Regions from separate parts of the Noviherbaspirillum sp. genome, predicted to be linked through region 2. Evidence: predicted binding sites of a transcription regulator. Region 2 holds the regulator's gene; each other region holds the start of a gene.

Region 1 (4,734 bases), on a different contig from region 2:
TTTTTTTCAGATGCGGGGAAAATTCGAAGATGCTGATGCAATCGAAGTCGATTGACTTGCCGTTGCGGAGTACCCATGTGTGCCGAAGCTGCAATGCCACGGCAGGCTTTTCGGTCAGCCCCTCGAACATATTCAGCAGGCGAACAACCGAATCCTGCGTATTGCGGAACAATCTTTCGTGAAAGGCCCGGACACCGAGTTCGCCGGACAACGGCGTGACGACGGTGGCCTCGGGCTCAAACAAGGCAAGGACGTCGCTGAGGCTGCCCTTCCTCAGCGCCTGCTGATATTGCCGGCATAGTTCGAATGTGTACATGTGTGGGGTAATCTCGGCGAACGTGCATCAGCCCTTGCTGGGCGAGTGAAGAGGATTCTAAGTGAAGTTGCAGCCGAATGCGAGCGCCACGACCCCGCATTGCCTGAGCTTGGCCATGGATCCGGCCGGCCGCGCTTTCAATGGCCGACGGACTTCGAAAACACGTTCAGAATGATGACGCCGGCGATGATGAATCCGAGCCCGATGATCGCCGGCATATCGAGCTTTTGACCGAACATGATCCATCCGATCAGGCAGATCAGGGAGATGCCCACGCCCGACCACACCGCGTATGCGATACCCATTGGAATCGTGCGCAAGGTCAATGACAGAAAATAAAAGGAAATGGCGTAACCCGCCAGCAATGCAAGTGTCGGCAAAGGCCGAGTGAAGCCCTCCGATGCACGCAACGCCGAGGATGCGATCACTTCGCTCACAATCGCCATACCGAGATAGAACCATTTCATTTCGATCATTTTGTCCTGGGAATCATCAATCCTGAATAAACACCCAAAAGATCGAAAATAGCAGTTGGAGTTCATTCACTCGTCAAAAAGTCGTCGAAAACAATGCTGCCGAATGACATGAAACAAAAACATCCTCCGGTTATTTCTTTCAGATCGGCACGGAAATCGATGCCGTTGGTTACCGTAAGGATAGATGCGCTTCGATTGGCGTCTGGAACAGAAAGCATCGATCGGGCTGTAGAAAGGACTCGGTGACGGCACGTTCTGGGCGATGGAAAACGGCATGGTGATCGGTTCGCAGCCTGAGAACGAAAAGTGCCGGATCGAAGACTACTGGCGCGATCGCGATGCGATCGGAAGCGCGTCGGAGACCTGCTCCGACTAACGGTACGGAATCCAGCCAATCGCCCGGATTGTCGGAATCTTCCTTGTCCCGAGGGTGTCTACCATGACCATAGCAACTTATCAATTGAGGTCACACCATGGCGAATACAAATACCACGCAACATCAAGCTGACGATGCATCGAAGCTGCCTGCGCAACTCGATGGGCAGAGCGACGCCGCAGAGCAGGATGATCAGGTCGCGCGCAGAAAGGCGAATGCCCGCACCGAAGCCGAAGCGCAATCAGTGGACGGCATGGCCGGACAGAGCGGCAAGAGCAGCCATGACGCCATGAGCCACAACAAGGCAGACAGCCACGAAGGCGCAGGTGGCGGCAAAAAGCAGGAACGTCATCACTGATTTCTCTTGGAAACAGGTCCCGCACGCCATCCAGGTTTAGCATGCGGGTCCCTCCAGCAACCTTTTGCAAACAAATATTTGTCAAACGAGTTGCACTTATGACAGTTACCCACAGTTTCTGTGTTTAACTCTGTGCATAACTTTCGCAATTTCTTTCAAGTAATTGATTTTAATCATGTAAAGCTGCTTGATTAAAATCAAAGCTCTTCCTCTCCGCACGAAAGCCACTGTGAAGGACTTCCGCTTTTAATGAGTCGGAATGTAGAAACTTGGCAGGCAATCAACTCCGACAAAAACATTCGCTATCAAAATCATTCCATCAGGAACCTTTTTCCGATTCGGCAGACTATATGACTTGCCGCTGGTCAAGAGACCAGCGGCAAGTTGTTGAATCGATGAAAAGGCTTTCTGATGAAATCAAATACCCTGTTGCTCGCTTTCTCCATGGTCGCGACGCTCGCGGCCTGCGGCGGCGGTAGCTCTTCCAACAATACCGCAGTGACGAGCACAACCGCTCCGGCAGCAGGCAGCTATCTGGCATTCAGTTCACCCAATATCGTGCCGCCATCGACAGGCACTGCATCTGTGAACGGTAGCGGAACAGCAACGATGGTTGTCGGCGGAAAAACCGCAAACATGAGCGGGTTTGACATTGCCGGTAATGCAACTGCGGTCACCGGCGATTTCACCAAGGTGATTGCCTTCGGCGGGAACTCCGCATTTCAGCTGTGCCGCAATGCGGACAACAGCATGGACGGAACAGCCGGCTTCAAGTCAGCGTATTCAATGACCGTAGCAAACGCGCAACCGGTCGGCTTGGACGAGATTCTGGGAAAGTCTTTCAAGGTCTACGAGGATTGCGCGTTTTCTTATGATGCTAAGCTCAACGTCGACGGCACCCTGACGGCGGATGAGGATAGCGAGACCGCCGCAACCGTGGCCGCAGCGTTCAGTCCGGGCGGCCATACGTTCACGGAGGCGGGGGTAAGCGCCAACATCAGAGCCGCCGCATACCGGATTACGGTCAACGGGACGACATACTATGCGGTCATCGACCGCGGGAACGTCGTTCCCTATAACGGCACCGTCGCCTATAACGCGCTTTGGATCTCGAATCCGGCAACGCCGTAAGCGCAACGTTCCGCCCCATGCTGCTCAGCCACGATGGCTGTAGCGCTGCAAGGCTTCGAGCGGTGTATGGTCGAGCGCGCTGAAATTCGTGCTTTCGAGCACGACTTGCGGAGCGACGCCGGCCAGATAGGCCTCGTTCCAGCGCAGCGCGCATAGGCACCATTGATCGCCCGGCTTGAGGCCGGGGAAACCCCACTCGGGCACCGGAGTGCTCAGGTCATTGCCGCGGCTGGCGCTGAATGCCAGGAATTCCTCGGTCATGATCGCGCAGACGACATGTGTTCCGATGTCTTCCTGGCTGGTCTTGCAACACCCATCGCGGAAGAATCCGGTAAGCGGATCGAAGGAACAGGGAACCAGCGGCTCGCCCAGCACATTTCTGGCAGGAGGTGGATTGGCAGTCATGACGGGTCTATGTGGTTGCAGGGCAATGGTTGTCGGCAATATCGGCACGTTGCAATTTCATCAATACAGGTAATCATCCCGGCTCGCGGAAAGCAACAAGGACCTCTTGGGATGTTGAAATTGATAAGGCGATTATGCCCTTTGTCGTCGAAAAAAAACAAAATCCAGAATGCGAATCTTCTAGTGAAAATTCGGTCTGACGTGGCACGCTTGGATGATTTATACTGTGTTTTTATACAGTGCAGGGAACAGGACTTGGAAACAATGGAAGGCTTCAACGGAAGTGAATTTTTCGCAGTAAAACACCGCCTGTCGTTCGCGGTCAGCCAGATCGTCGAACGGTATCGTACCGCCGGCCATGTGCTTACATGGAGGCTTGTACATGAAATCGAAAAAGAGGCGATCGACGCCCTCAAGAAAGCCGGCGATCTGGATGCCCGCTATATACGCATGATGCGTTCGTCACGCTGGGGATATGTACCCAAAGTGGATGAGCCGGCCGACCTCGAGGCGCAGGAAGAATTGCCGGAAGTAGTCAGCATGATCCAGGACGCATACCACACGCTCCATTAAATATTCGGCCATGACAGGCATGGTTGTGGATATGGCTGTGGACTACCCTGTGGACAAGCACTTGGTAGCAGGTGGATAACTCTATGCGGCAGACCGCGAAGCGGTTTGCCGCATCCGTTCGCATGAACATGCGGGCACCCGCAAGCGCCTGCATCATGACGCGCATATCCAATCGCATACAGGACATCGCCACCGCAGGCAGTGGCCCAAGTCCACTGGATAAGCCGGCTACAAGGTAGCCGCCCCCAGCAGCACCGCCATCAGGAAGGCGCCGGCGACACCAGCACACATTCGCACCACCTCTTTGACATCGTCGGACGCCGTGAAATACCTGCGGCCCAACGCAATTTTGTTATGGAGCGTTTTCTGCATGATCGCCTCCTGAGTGGTGTGAATTCAGTGTAGAAGATATGCAACTTCAAAATGTGATTTTGCGCAAATATGCAGTTGAGTTAACAACACGACCACACTGTCTGGCGCCCCGCGCGGAATCGTCGCCGGCCTCCATCCTTGACATGGCATTCTCCTTTTTTGGTTAGCAAAACCACGGGCTTGGACTATGCTGAATTAAAACATCGGGGAGGAAGATGATGCGATCCGCATTGACCTGTTTTGTGTTCGTCGCATCCCTTTGCTCAACGTCGATGGCTCAAGTACCCGAGACGGGCCGCTGGCAGGATCTCGACTTCAGCGAAGCCGACGTGACCAGCAGGAGCGACGACAAGTACTGGGACATGCTTGTCGATTTGTCAAAGCAAGGGAAACTGGACGACGATCCGATACTACTGCGGCGGGTGAAGTCCATCGCCGCCTCGCTGATCCGCGCCGCTGCTGCAATCAAACCGGAAATCGCGGCTTGGAACTGGGAGATACATACCAGCAGCGATCCAGGCATCGATGCATTTTGCATGGCCGGCGGCAAGCTCATGGTCGGCAGTGGATTCGTCCATAGGCTGCGGCTTGACGATGGTGAACTTGCGACGCTGATCGGCCATGAGGTGGCGCATGCCGTGGCAGACCATCATCGCGAGTTCCTGTCCAGCGTGCTCCATATCAGCCCTCTTCCGGCGACGTCCCTTGATGTCACCATGTCCCGCCT
Region 2 (4,734 bases):
CTGCCTTGCCCGAACTGGCAAGTGCCTCAAACACGGTGATAACGTCCGCCGGCTTGGTATTGTTGATTAGTTTGACGATGTGTTGAAAAATAATACGGTGATCGTATCGGTAAAAATCGTCATCGCGCACAAAGTCGGCGATGCGGTCCCACGCGGCGTTATCCAGCAGCAGCCCACCGAGAACGGACTGTTCTGCCTCGATGGAATGCGGCGGTACACGAAGGGATTCAAGTTGCGGATCGGCGCGGTTGTTCATGGCGCGAATTATACCTGCTCGCCCTACTGCCAAGAGTTGGAAGGGGCGGAATATTGAAGAGTTTTTCTGACCTGCAACATTGGAAATATTTTGCAGAAGGTCAACAAAAAAGCCGGGAAATCCCGGCTTCTTTGCATTTGCTACTGAACTGCAAGTGATTAAGCCTGCTCGCCAACCACCGAGATCGTAACGTCAACAACCACATCCGTGTGAAGAGCAACTGACACGCCATGATCGCCCACAACCTTCAATGGGCCCTGCGGCATACGGATCTGCGCCTTCTCAACCGGGAAGCCTTGCTTAGTCAGCGCTTCAGCGATGTCGTAGTTGGTTACTGAGCCGAACAAACGCCCGTCAACGCCGGCCTTTTGTGAAACTTTGACCGACAGGCCGTTCAGCTTTTCGCCTTGAGCTTGCGCAGCTGCAAGTTTCTCGCCTGCGACTTTTTCGAGATCGGCGCGCTTTGCCTCGAATTCCGCAACTGCAGCCGCCGTCGCACGGCGGGCCATACGCTTAGGAATAAGAAAGTTGCGGGCGTAACCGTCCTTGACACGGACCACTTCACCGAGATTGCCGAGATTAACGACTTTTTCCAACAGAATGACTTGCATGTTTTTCTCCTAATTCAAGCCGTTAATTACGCGTTGTGCAGATCGGTGTACGGCAGCAGCGCAAGGTAGCGAGCGCGCTTGATGGCCGTATCGACTTGACGCTGATAATGCGCCTTGGTGCCTGTCAGGCGTGCCGGCATGATCTTGCCGTTTTCCTGAACGAAGTCCTTCAGCGTATCAACGTCCTTGTAATCCACTTGTTCCACGTGCGCTGCGGTGAAACGGCAGAATTTTTTGCGCTTGAACAGCGGGTTTTGCTGCTGGCGCTTTTGCTTGAGCTTGCTTTTATCGAATTTTTTACCGAATGCCATGATTGGCTCCTGTATCTAGTGATCTATGTGATTGCCTCGAAATCGGCAATATGGAATACGAGACTTTTGCTGTTGCGGTTTTTGCGTGCAAGGAAGCCGGTGAACCGAAAAGGTTTGCCTAGTTCCGCCTGGTTGAACCGTCCGGAGATTTCGCCTGCTGCCAGCGCAGAAATCTCAAACGTCACCGAGCGGGGTACACCCGCTTCAACCTGTTCCGAATCGTGCAGCAGTTTTGCCGACACGATCGGGATGCCTGCCGGGGTGTAGCGCAATACATCGCGCTCGGCAATAGTGGCAACCAGGCAAAGCTGATTCACGCTCCCCAAACCGCAATACGCCGCGAATTAAGCAGCCGGCGCCTCGGCTCGCTGAGTCTTGACAGCATCTTCCTTCTGCACGGCCTTCATCATCGGCGAAGGTGCAGTTTCGGCCTTCTTCATCTTGACTGTCAGATGACGCAGAACGGCGTCATTGAACTTGAATCCGGTTTCGATTTCAGCCAGCGTTTCGCTGTCGCATTCGATATTGAGGCAAACATAGTGGGCCTTGGCCAGCTTCTGGATCATGTAAGCCATCTGGCGACGGCCCCAGTCTTCAACGCGATGCACTTTGCCGCCGCGTGTGGTCACAATACCTTTGTAGCGCTCGATCATTGCGGGCACTTGCTCGCTTTGATCAGGATGCACGATAAATACGATTTCATAATGACGCATGTAATCTCCTTAGGACAGATTGAATAATCGCCCACCCCGGCGTCAAGACGAGTGTGGGAAGAGGAAAGCCGGCGATGATAACCTGAAATCCGGTAAATTTCAATGCATTCAATGCCTTATATAACGCAAACGCTCCGATTCTCAATGAAATTGCGAAGTTGCTTGCAAAGCGGTGTGTACTGTATAAAAATACAGGCTGTCATTACAAACAGCGCTTCCAGGAAGCCAATACGGCCATGCTTAAACTTACTGCACGCCAAGAACAGATCTTGAATCTCATCAGGGAAGCCATCGACAATACCGGTTTCCCACCTACCCGTGCCGAGATTGCCGCTGAACTCGGCTTTCGTTCTGCCAATGCCGCTGAAGAACATTTGCAGGCGTTGGCGCGCAAAGGGGCAATCGAAATTTCACCCGGCACTTCGCGCGGAATCCGCCTGCTCGACATGGCGACAGGCGAGGCACCAAAGCGCGGCGGCCAGCAGATGTCCCTTCCCCATGCTTCACTGATGCAACTGAGTTTGCCGCTAATCGGCCGGGTGGCTGCAGGATCTCCGATCCTGGCACAAGAGCATGTCGAAGCAACATATGCAGTGGATCCTTCACTATTCCCTGCCAAGCCGGATTACTTGCTCAAGGTACGCGGCCTGTCGATGCGCGATATCGGAATCATGGACGGTGACCTGCTGGCGGTCAAAAAGGCGGATTCCGCCAAGAATGGCCAGATCGTCGTCGCACGACTCGGGGATGAGGTCACGGTGAAGCGCTACAAGAAAACCGGATCGCTGATCGAGTTGCTGCCTGAAAATCCTGACTTCAAGCCAATTCGGGTTGCATCCGGTCAAGAAGATTTTGCTCTCGAAGGCCTTGCGGTTGGTTTGTTACGAGCTTGGGGCTAATGGCTTTTACAATCGCCTTACCGCGGCCGCGTTCGCAAAATCTGTGTAGCGATGCCGCGGATGATGTTGACTTCTTCCGTTTCCAGCTGCGTTCTCGAAAATAGACGCTTCAGCCTCGGCATCAGTTTTTTCGGATTATCCGGATCCAGGAAATCGATCGCAATGAGTGCCTCTTCAAGGTGTGCATACATTCCATCTATTTGCGCAATGTTGGCCGCTTGACCATGAAAGCCAATAGGTGAGGACGCTAAAACAGGATACCCGCCGGTATCAGTTCCGATATCAGCCATGCTGCATTCATACGCCAGCACCTGCACCGCCTGAGCAAGATTCAATGAGGAATATGCCGGATTCGCCGGAATGTTGATCAAAGCATTGCATTTTTCAACAACGCCATTCGGCAATCCGTAGCGCTCATTGCCAAACACGAGGGCGGCCTGCAATCCTGATTCGACAGTTAATTGACTGGCAAGCATGCGCGGCGTCAGAACTGGCGGCGAGAATTCACGCAGCCTGGCGCTCAAGGCCGCCGCAAAATTGCACCCGTCCAACGCCTCTTCGATCGACCCGACAACCTTCGCGGCGCTCAGCACATCCGACGCGCCACTTGCAAATGCGATGGCCTCCTCGTGTTCCGCAACATCGGCGAAGCGCGGATTGACCAATACGAGGCGGGAAAACCCCATTGTCTTTATCGCCCGGGCAGCGGCGCCGACATTGCCTGGGTGACTGGTTTCAACCAGCACGAAGCGCAGCCGGTCGGACAGATCGGTACTAGTTTGAGTCAGGTTCATTTAAAATAGCGTTATCTGCGGTCGGGGGCACACGCCTTCGTTGCCGCTTCGCTCATTAATCGATATATGCGGTTCCGTGCGGCAGAAGGCTACGGTGCCGCCATTTTAACGGAACCTCTATGCATCCCATGCTCAATACGGCGGTCAAGGCAGCCCGCCGTGCCGCTTCGATCATCAATCGCGCCTCCTTCGACATAGACCGTATCAAGGTGACCCAGAAAGGGCACAATGATTTCGTGACGGAAGTGGACCAAGCGGCAGAGCAGGCGATCATCGACGTCCTCAAAACAGCCTATCCGGATCATGCGATCCTTGCCGAAGAAACCGGCGCATCGAGCAATCTCCATGATGAAAACGACAATGTCTGGATTATCGATCCGCTTGACGGCACTACGAATTTCATCCACGGCTTCCCGCAATACTGCGTATCGATTGCGCTTCAGCAGCGCGGCATCATTACACAGGCAGTGATCTTCGATCCGACCCGCAACGACCTGTTCACGGCAACAAAGGGCAGCGGCGCCTATCTCAATGAGAAGCGCATTCGCGTCAGTCGCCGCGACAAGATGGCGGATGCATTGCTTGGTACCGGATTTCCATTCCGGAATGGTGACGGATTGGAGGAGTACATCAAGATGTTTCGGATCATGACGGAGAAGTGCGCGGGCCTGCGCCGTCCTGGGGCTGCTGCCCTGGATCTTGCCTACGTCGCGGCAGGCAGGCTCGATGGATTCTTCGAGCGCGGCCTTCAGCCTTGGGACATGGCGGCGGGTTCCCTGCTCGTCACCGAAGCCGGCGGCATCGTCGGAACATTCGCCGGAGAATCCGACTACCTTTACAAGAACGAAGTGATTGCAGCGACACCCAAGGTGTTCGCGCAAATGGTGAATGTTTTGTCTCAATTCAAGAAGTAAACTGCCCGCTTCACAACTGCCCGGCTTGCCGCGTCCATCCCACGAAGCGGCGGAGACCGGGCGCTGTTATACTTCGCGCACGCGGCATTGCAAACCAGTCCCCTGCCGCTGTCTATCCGACCTTCCGCATCCTAACCCGTTTGCCTGCGACTGGCGCCTCTAGTGGCGACAGGCCGATACTTCCTGATTGAGTTTTCATGTCTTTTACCCAGCTCGGCTTGTCCGACGATATCGTT
Region 3 (4,734 bases), on a different contig from region 2:
TCGTGCAGGAAGACCATGTGATCGAGGAACGCCTGCAACCTTTGTATGTAGCCCGCGAGGCTTTGGCCCAGAGTGGCATCGCGGCACGCAATGCCTACATTTTCACCACCATGGACGAGGCAAAGCGGGAGCTGGATATCGTCGACCAGCAAAAAGCCATCTTCATGGATGCATTGAAGACCCTGGCACCGCATTACGCCGGAGACGCGGACTTCGCCAAGGTCAGCAAAGGCCTGACGCAGATGGCCGAAGAATTGAATCGCCCCCGCAAATTTCGCGAAGCAATGCAAGTGGCGGAGTTCGGTGATTTCCTTGTCAAGGAATGCAGCCCGCTGCGGCGGCAGATCGTGCAGGACATGGACGTCGTCATCCGCAACGCGGAGAAGGAAATGGCCAATGCCACTCAAGCCGTACACGGCATCATCAATGCTTCGCGCAACCTGCTGATTGCCACTTCCGCCATCGCTCTGGTCGTCGGCATGGCGCTGTCCATCCTTCTGGCACGCAGCATCACCACGCCGCTCGGCGAGGCGGTCAAGTTCGCCAGGCGTGTGACAACCGGTGACCTGACCGGGCATATCGCAGTGAAATCCAGGGACGAAACCGGCCAGCTGATGCTGGCATTGCAGGAAATGAACGAGAACCTTGCCCGAATCGTGACCCGGGTTCGCTCCGGCACCGACCAGATCGCCACCGGTTCGACGCAGATCGCCGCCGGCAACCAGGACCTTTCTTCACGTACCGAGCAGCAGGCCAGCTCCCTGGGGGAAACCGCGACCTCGATGGAAGAGCTCACCTCCACCGTCAAGCAGAACGCCGCCAATGCGCAGCAGGCCAACACGCTGGCAGTATCCGCGGCGGAAGTGGCCAGCGAAGGCGGACAAGTCATCGCCCAGGTGGTCGATACCATGGGTGCGATCAACGAATCGTCGAAGAAGGTGGTCGACATCATTTCCGTGATCGACAGCATTGCATTCCAGACCAACATCCTGGCCCTCAATGCCGCGGTCGAAGCGGCGCGCGCAGGCGAGCAGGGCCGGGGATTCGCCGTCGTGGCGTCGGAAGTGCGCAACCTGGCGCAACGCAGCGCGGCGGCAGCCAAGGAGATCAAGGTATTGATCGATGCATCGGTTGAGAAAGTGGAAAACGGCAGCAAGCTCGTCGACCAGGCGGGCGCGACCATGACGAACATCGTGGAATGCGTCAGGCGGGTGACCGACATCATTGCCGACATCACGGCGGCAAGCCAGGAACAGACTTCCGGCATCGAGCAGGTGAATATCGCAATCGCACAGATGGATCAGGTGACGCAGCAGAATGCGGCGCTGGTGGAGCAGGCAACCGCGGCGTCGGCGTCGATGCAGGACCAGGCGGCTCAACTGGCGCAGGTGGTGAATGTATTCAAGCTCGACGGCTCCCGCGCATCGACATCCTTGGTTCTGGCTTCCCGGGAAGCGGCATGACAGGCTTGAGTCGTTCTGAAACCGGTGAAATTGATATCGCCGCATTCCCCTTCGGCGACATTCATTTTTTCAGTCGTTCCCTTTTTCTTCGCAAGCCTTCAGAACGGGAACCTGTTGGCTGACGGACGCGCAGTCAAGGCTGCAACTTCCGCACGACGCCGACGACCACACCAAAAATCACCAGCTCTTCGCCTTCCTTGACGAACACCGGCGGATAGCCGGGATTCGCCGCACGCAGCTCCACGCCGTCGCCGCGCGCATGCAAGCGCTTGACGGTGTATTCGCCGTTCAGCACCACGACGACGATCGCACCGTGCCCTGCTTCCGCCGACCTGTCGACGACGATCTTGTCGCCATCGAAGATGCCGGCATGGCGCATTGATTCGCCGCACACGTCGAAGACGAACGTCGATACACGATGCTTCACCAGGTAGTCATTCAGGTCCACCCCCGATTCGACGTAATCCGCGGCCGGCGACGGCAAGGCGGTCGGGCGTCTCGCGGGAAAATGCGGGTTGTCCACCGCTTTGGCTGTCGGCTTGATTGGCCAGATAACGGGTACGAGCGTGGGCAGCTCGCCGAGGCGGATGAGTTCGGACATTGGTGTGTGGAAATGCTGTACGTGTGAACAGTATATTTTTCGAACGCAAAAGCAGCAAGAAAAGAAGTGCAACGTTTTGACGGGATCGGAATGTGTCATGCACAAAGTGCAATGCATGCTTTGCCGAAACTGCAATGAATTGGCCGGATCGACAAGAGAAGCCAGACGATGTGGATGTCGATGACTGCTATTAGAATGATTCTTTTTCCAACGGCGAGATGCCCGCAAGACTCAACTCTCATGGCAAGCATCATTTGTCCGTATTGTTTTTTCTCCCTCGAATAATTCCATGTACACCATCACAGCGCACACCGCCCCTCCAAAAAATTTTTTGCGACGCATCCTGATGAAGAAGGCGTTTGTCACCGTCGCGCTTGCCTTCACCGCCATGACCGGCAATGCGCAAACCTGGCCGGCGGAAACCGTCAGGCTGATCATTCCGTTTCCACCCGGCGGCGGTACGGACATCCTGTCACGACTGGTCGCCACCAGGCTCGCCGAAGCAAACAAGTGGACCATCGTGGCAGAGAATCGCGGCGGTGCCGGCGGCACCATCGGCGTCGGCGAAGCGGCCAAGGCAGCGCCCACCGGTTATACCCTGTTGATGGGGCAGAAAGACAACATGGCTGTTGCGCCGTGGCTGTATAAAACCCTTTCCTATGATCCTCTCAAGGACTTCACCGCCGTGGCGCACGTGGCATACACCCCGGTGGTGATCGTCACGGCCGTCAACTCCAGGTACAAGACGCTGGCCGATGTCGTGAGCGCCGCACGTGCCGCGCCCGGGACAATACCCTACGGTTCGCCAGGGAACGGCACCACCATTCACCTGGCCGGCGAAGCGCTCAACACCGCTGCCGGCATCAAACTCGTGCATGTGCCGTACAAGGGATCGAGCCCGGCGCTGGTCGATGTCATGAGCGGCACCGTGGACCTGGCATTGTCGTCCGTTCCATCGGCATTAAGCCAGATCAAGGCCGGCAAGCTGCGCGCCCTTGCCGTCACCTCGGCAAAGCGCAGCACGTCGCTGCCGGACGTACCCACCGTGGCGGAAGCGGGATACAAGGGTTTCGATGTCAGTACGTGGTACGGATTCTTCATGCCGGCCGGCGCGCCCAGGGAAGTTGTGGCGCGCGTCAATGCGGAAGTGAACAGGTTGCTGGACAATCCGGAAATGAAAAAGGCAATTTACGCGCAGGGTGCGGAGCCGCAGGCAATGTCGCCGGAGAAGTTTTCGACGCTGCTGCAGAATGACCACCGCGGCATGAAGGATGTTGTAAAGCAAGCGGGCGTGACGATCGAATAGCCGCGCCGGACGGCGCATCCCCGATGAGCGACTGTGGGCGCCGTCCGTCTTCACATGCCACAGGCCTTTGAACGCGTGACTCCGCCAGGGCCTGCCGATTGCAAGCCGTTTGAAATCGTCGTTTTCCCGGCGATCCCGGTTTCGCTCTATGCCGATACGCCCGGCGTGATGTCTGCCAGCATGGATGCAAGTTTCGCGGTGTCGACGGGCTTGACGAAATGATGATCGAAGCCCGCATCTTTCCCTCTCTTCCGGTCCTGCTCCTGCCCGTAGCCGGTGACGGCGAACAATCTGATGTGCGACGTGCGCTTCTGAGCCCTTAATTGCAACGCCAATTCATAGCCGTCCATCTCGGGCAGGCCGATATCCAGTATGCACACATCCAGGGGCGTCGATGCGGCGCGCGCCAAGGCATCGGCCGAGGTGTGCACTACCGTGATTTCATGCCCCACTGCACCCAGGTACAACGCAAGCATCGTCGCGGCATCGGCATTGTCATCGACGACCAGGATGCGCAATGGCTTCTCCGTTTTCCCGAGCCGGCGATGCGGCCCCTGTTCAGTGGACACACGTCCTTCCGCCAGGCGCGGCAGCGTGACGATGAATTCGCTTCCCTTGCCGATGCCTTCGCTGCTGCATCGCACCTCGCCTCCATGCAATTCCACCAGGCTCTTAACCAAGGCAAGCCCGACGCCCAATCCGCCCTGCGCCCGGTCGGCGCTCCGGTCAGCCTGGGTGAACAGGTCGAATACGCGCGGCTGCAACTCCGTCGACATGCCGATCCCGTTATCCTTCACACGCAACACGATACGCACCCCCTGCACATCGATGGCAAGGTCGATATCGCCGCCTTCCGGCGTGTAGCGCACCGAATTGTTCAGCAGGTTGGTCAAGACCTGCACCAGGCGTTTCTCATCGCCGAGCACGATCGCGGTCTCGGATGCCAGGGCCATCGTCAGGCGGTGCCGCTTCGCATCCAATTGCGGCATGACCTGCTCGAGCGCATGCGCCACGATCAGCTTCAGGTCCTGCGGCTGTTTGTCGATGGTGACAAGGCCGCGCGTCACCCGCGACACATCGAGCAAGTCGTCCACCAGCGCCATCATGTGCCGTACCTGCCGGCTGATTATCTTGCTGGTCTGCTTGATGCGCTCCTTATCGAATTGCACCATCTCCATCAACTCTGCAGCGGCGCTGATCGGCGCCAGCGGATTCCTCAGTTCATGGGCGAGCATGGCGAGAAAGTCATCTTTCCTGCGGGCGGCCTCCCGCAATGCATCCTCGGCCATTTTCTGGTCATGGATTTCCGTACAGGTACCGAACCAGCGGGTGATCCGGCCGGACTCGTCCCGCATCGGCAAGGC

What was found. The regulator LexA, encoded in region 2, represses DNA repair genes until DNA is damaged. The targets are predictions, from matches to a motif close to ACTGTATNNNNATACAGT.
Region 1: a site for LexA is predicted at 3,286-3,303, ahead of V7080_RS14620 (DUF2471 family protein). Genes of this name have one in related genera too.
Region 3: a site for LexA is predicted at 2,079-2,096, ahead of V7080_RS04505 (LexA family protein). Genes of this name have one in related genera too.

What each region holds. Positions count from the first base shown of each region.
Region 1 covers NZ_DAIUCO010000119.1:536-5,269, reverse strand. The annotation lists gene V7080_RS14645 (nuclear transport factor 2 family protein) at 1-316, opposite strand, end outside; gene V7080_RS14640 (DMT family transporter) at 454-783, opposite strand; gene V7080_RS14635 (hypothetical protein) at 1,266-1,526, shown strand; gene V7080_RS14630 (hypothetical protein) at 1,938-2,657, shown strand; gene V7080_RS14625 (DUF2237 family protein) at 2,682-3,062, opposite strand; gene V7080_RS14620 (DUF2471 family protein) at 3,327-3,635, shown strand; gene V7080_RS14615 (hypothetical protein) at 3,864-4,007, opposite strand; gene V7080_RS14610 (M48 family metalloprotease) at 4,280-4,734, shown strand, end outside.
Region 2 covers NZ_DAIUCO010000082.1:5,234-9,967, forward strand. The annotation lists gene V7080_RS11520 (replicative DNA helicase) at 1-256, opposite strand, end outside; gene rplI (50S ribosomal protein L9) at 415-867, opposite strand; gene rpsR (30S ribosomal protein S18) at 894-1,178, opposite strand; gene priB (primosomal replication protein N) at 1,202-1,495, opposite strand; gene rpsF (30S ribosomal protein S6) at 1,523-1,891, opposite strand; gene lexA (transcriptional repressor LexA) at 2,128-2,790, shown strand; gene V7080_RS11550 (RNA methyltransferase) at 2,808-3,584, opposite strand; gene V7080_RS11555 (inositol monophosphatase family protein) at 3,704-4,498, shown strand; gene V7080_RS11560 (DEAD/DEAH box helicase) at 4,696-4,734, shown strand, end outside.
Region 3 covers NZ_DAIUCO010000022.1:24,901-29,634, reverse strand. The annotation lists gene V7080_RS04510 (methyl-accepting chemotaxis protein) at 1-1,463, shown strand, start outside; gene V7080_RS04505 (LexA family protein) at 1,597-2,064, opposite strand; gene V7080_RS04500 (Bug family tripartite tricarboxylate transporter substrate binding protein) at 2,354-3,370, shown strand; gene V7080_RS04495 (hybrid sensor histidine kinase/response regulator) at 3,517-4,734, opposite strand, start outside.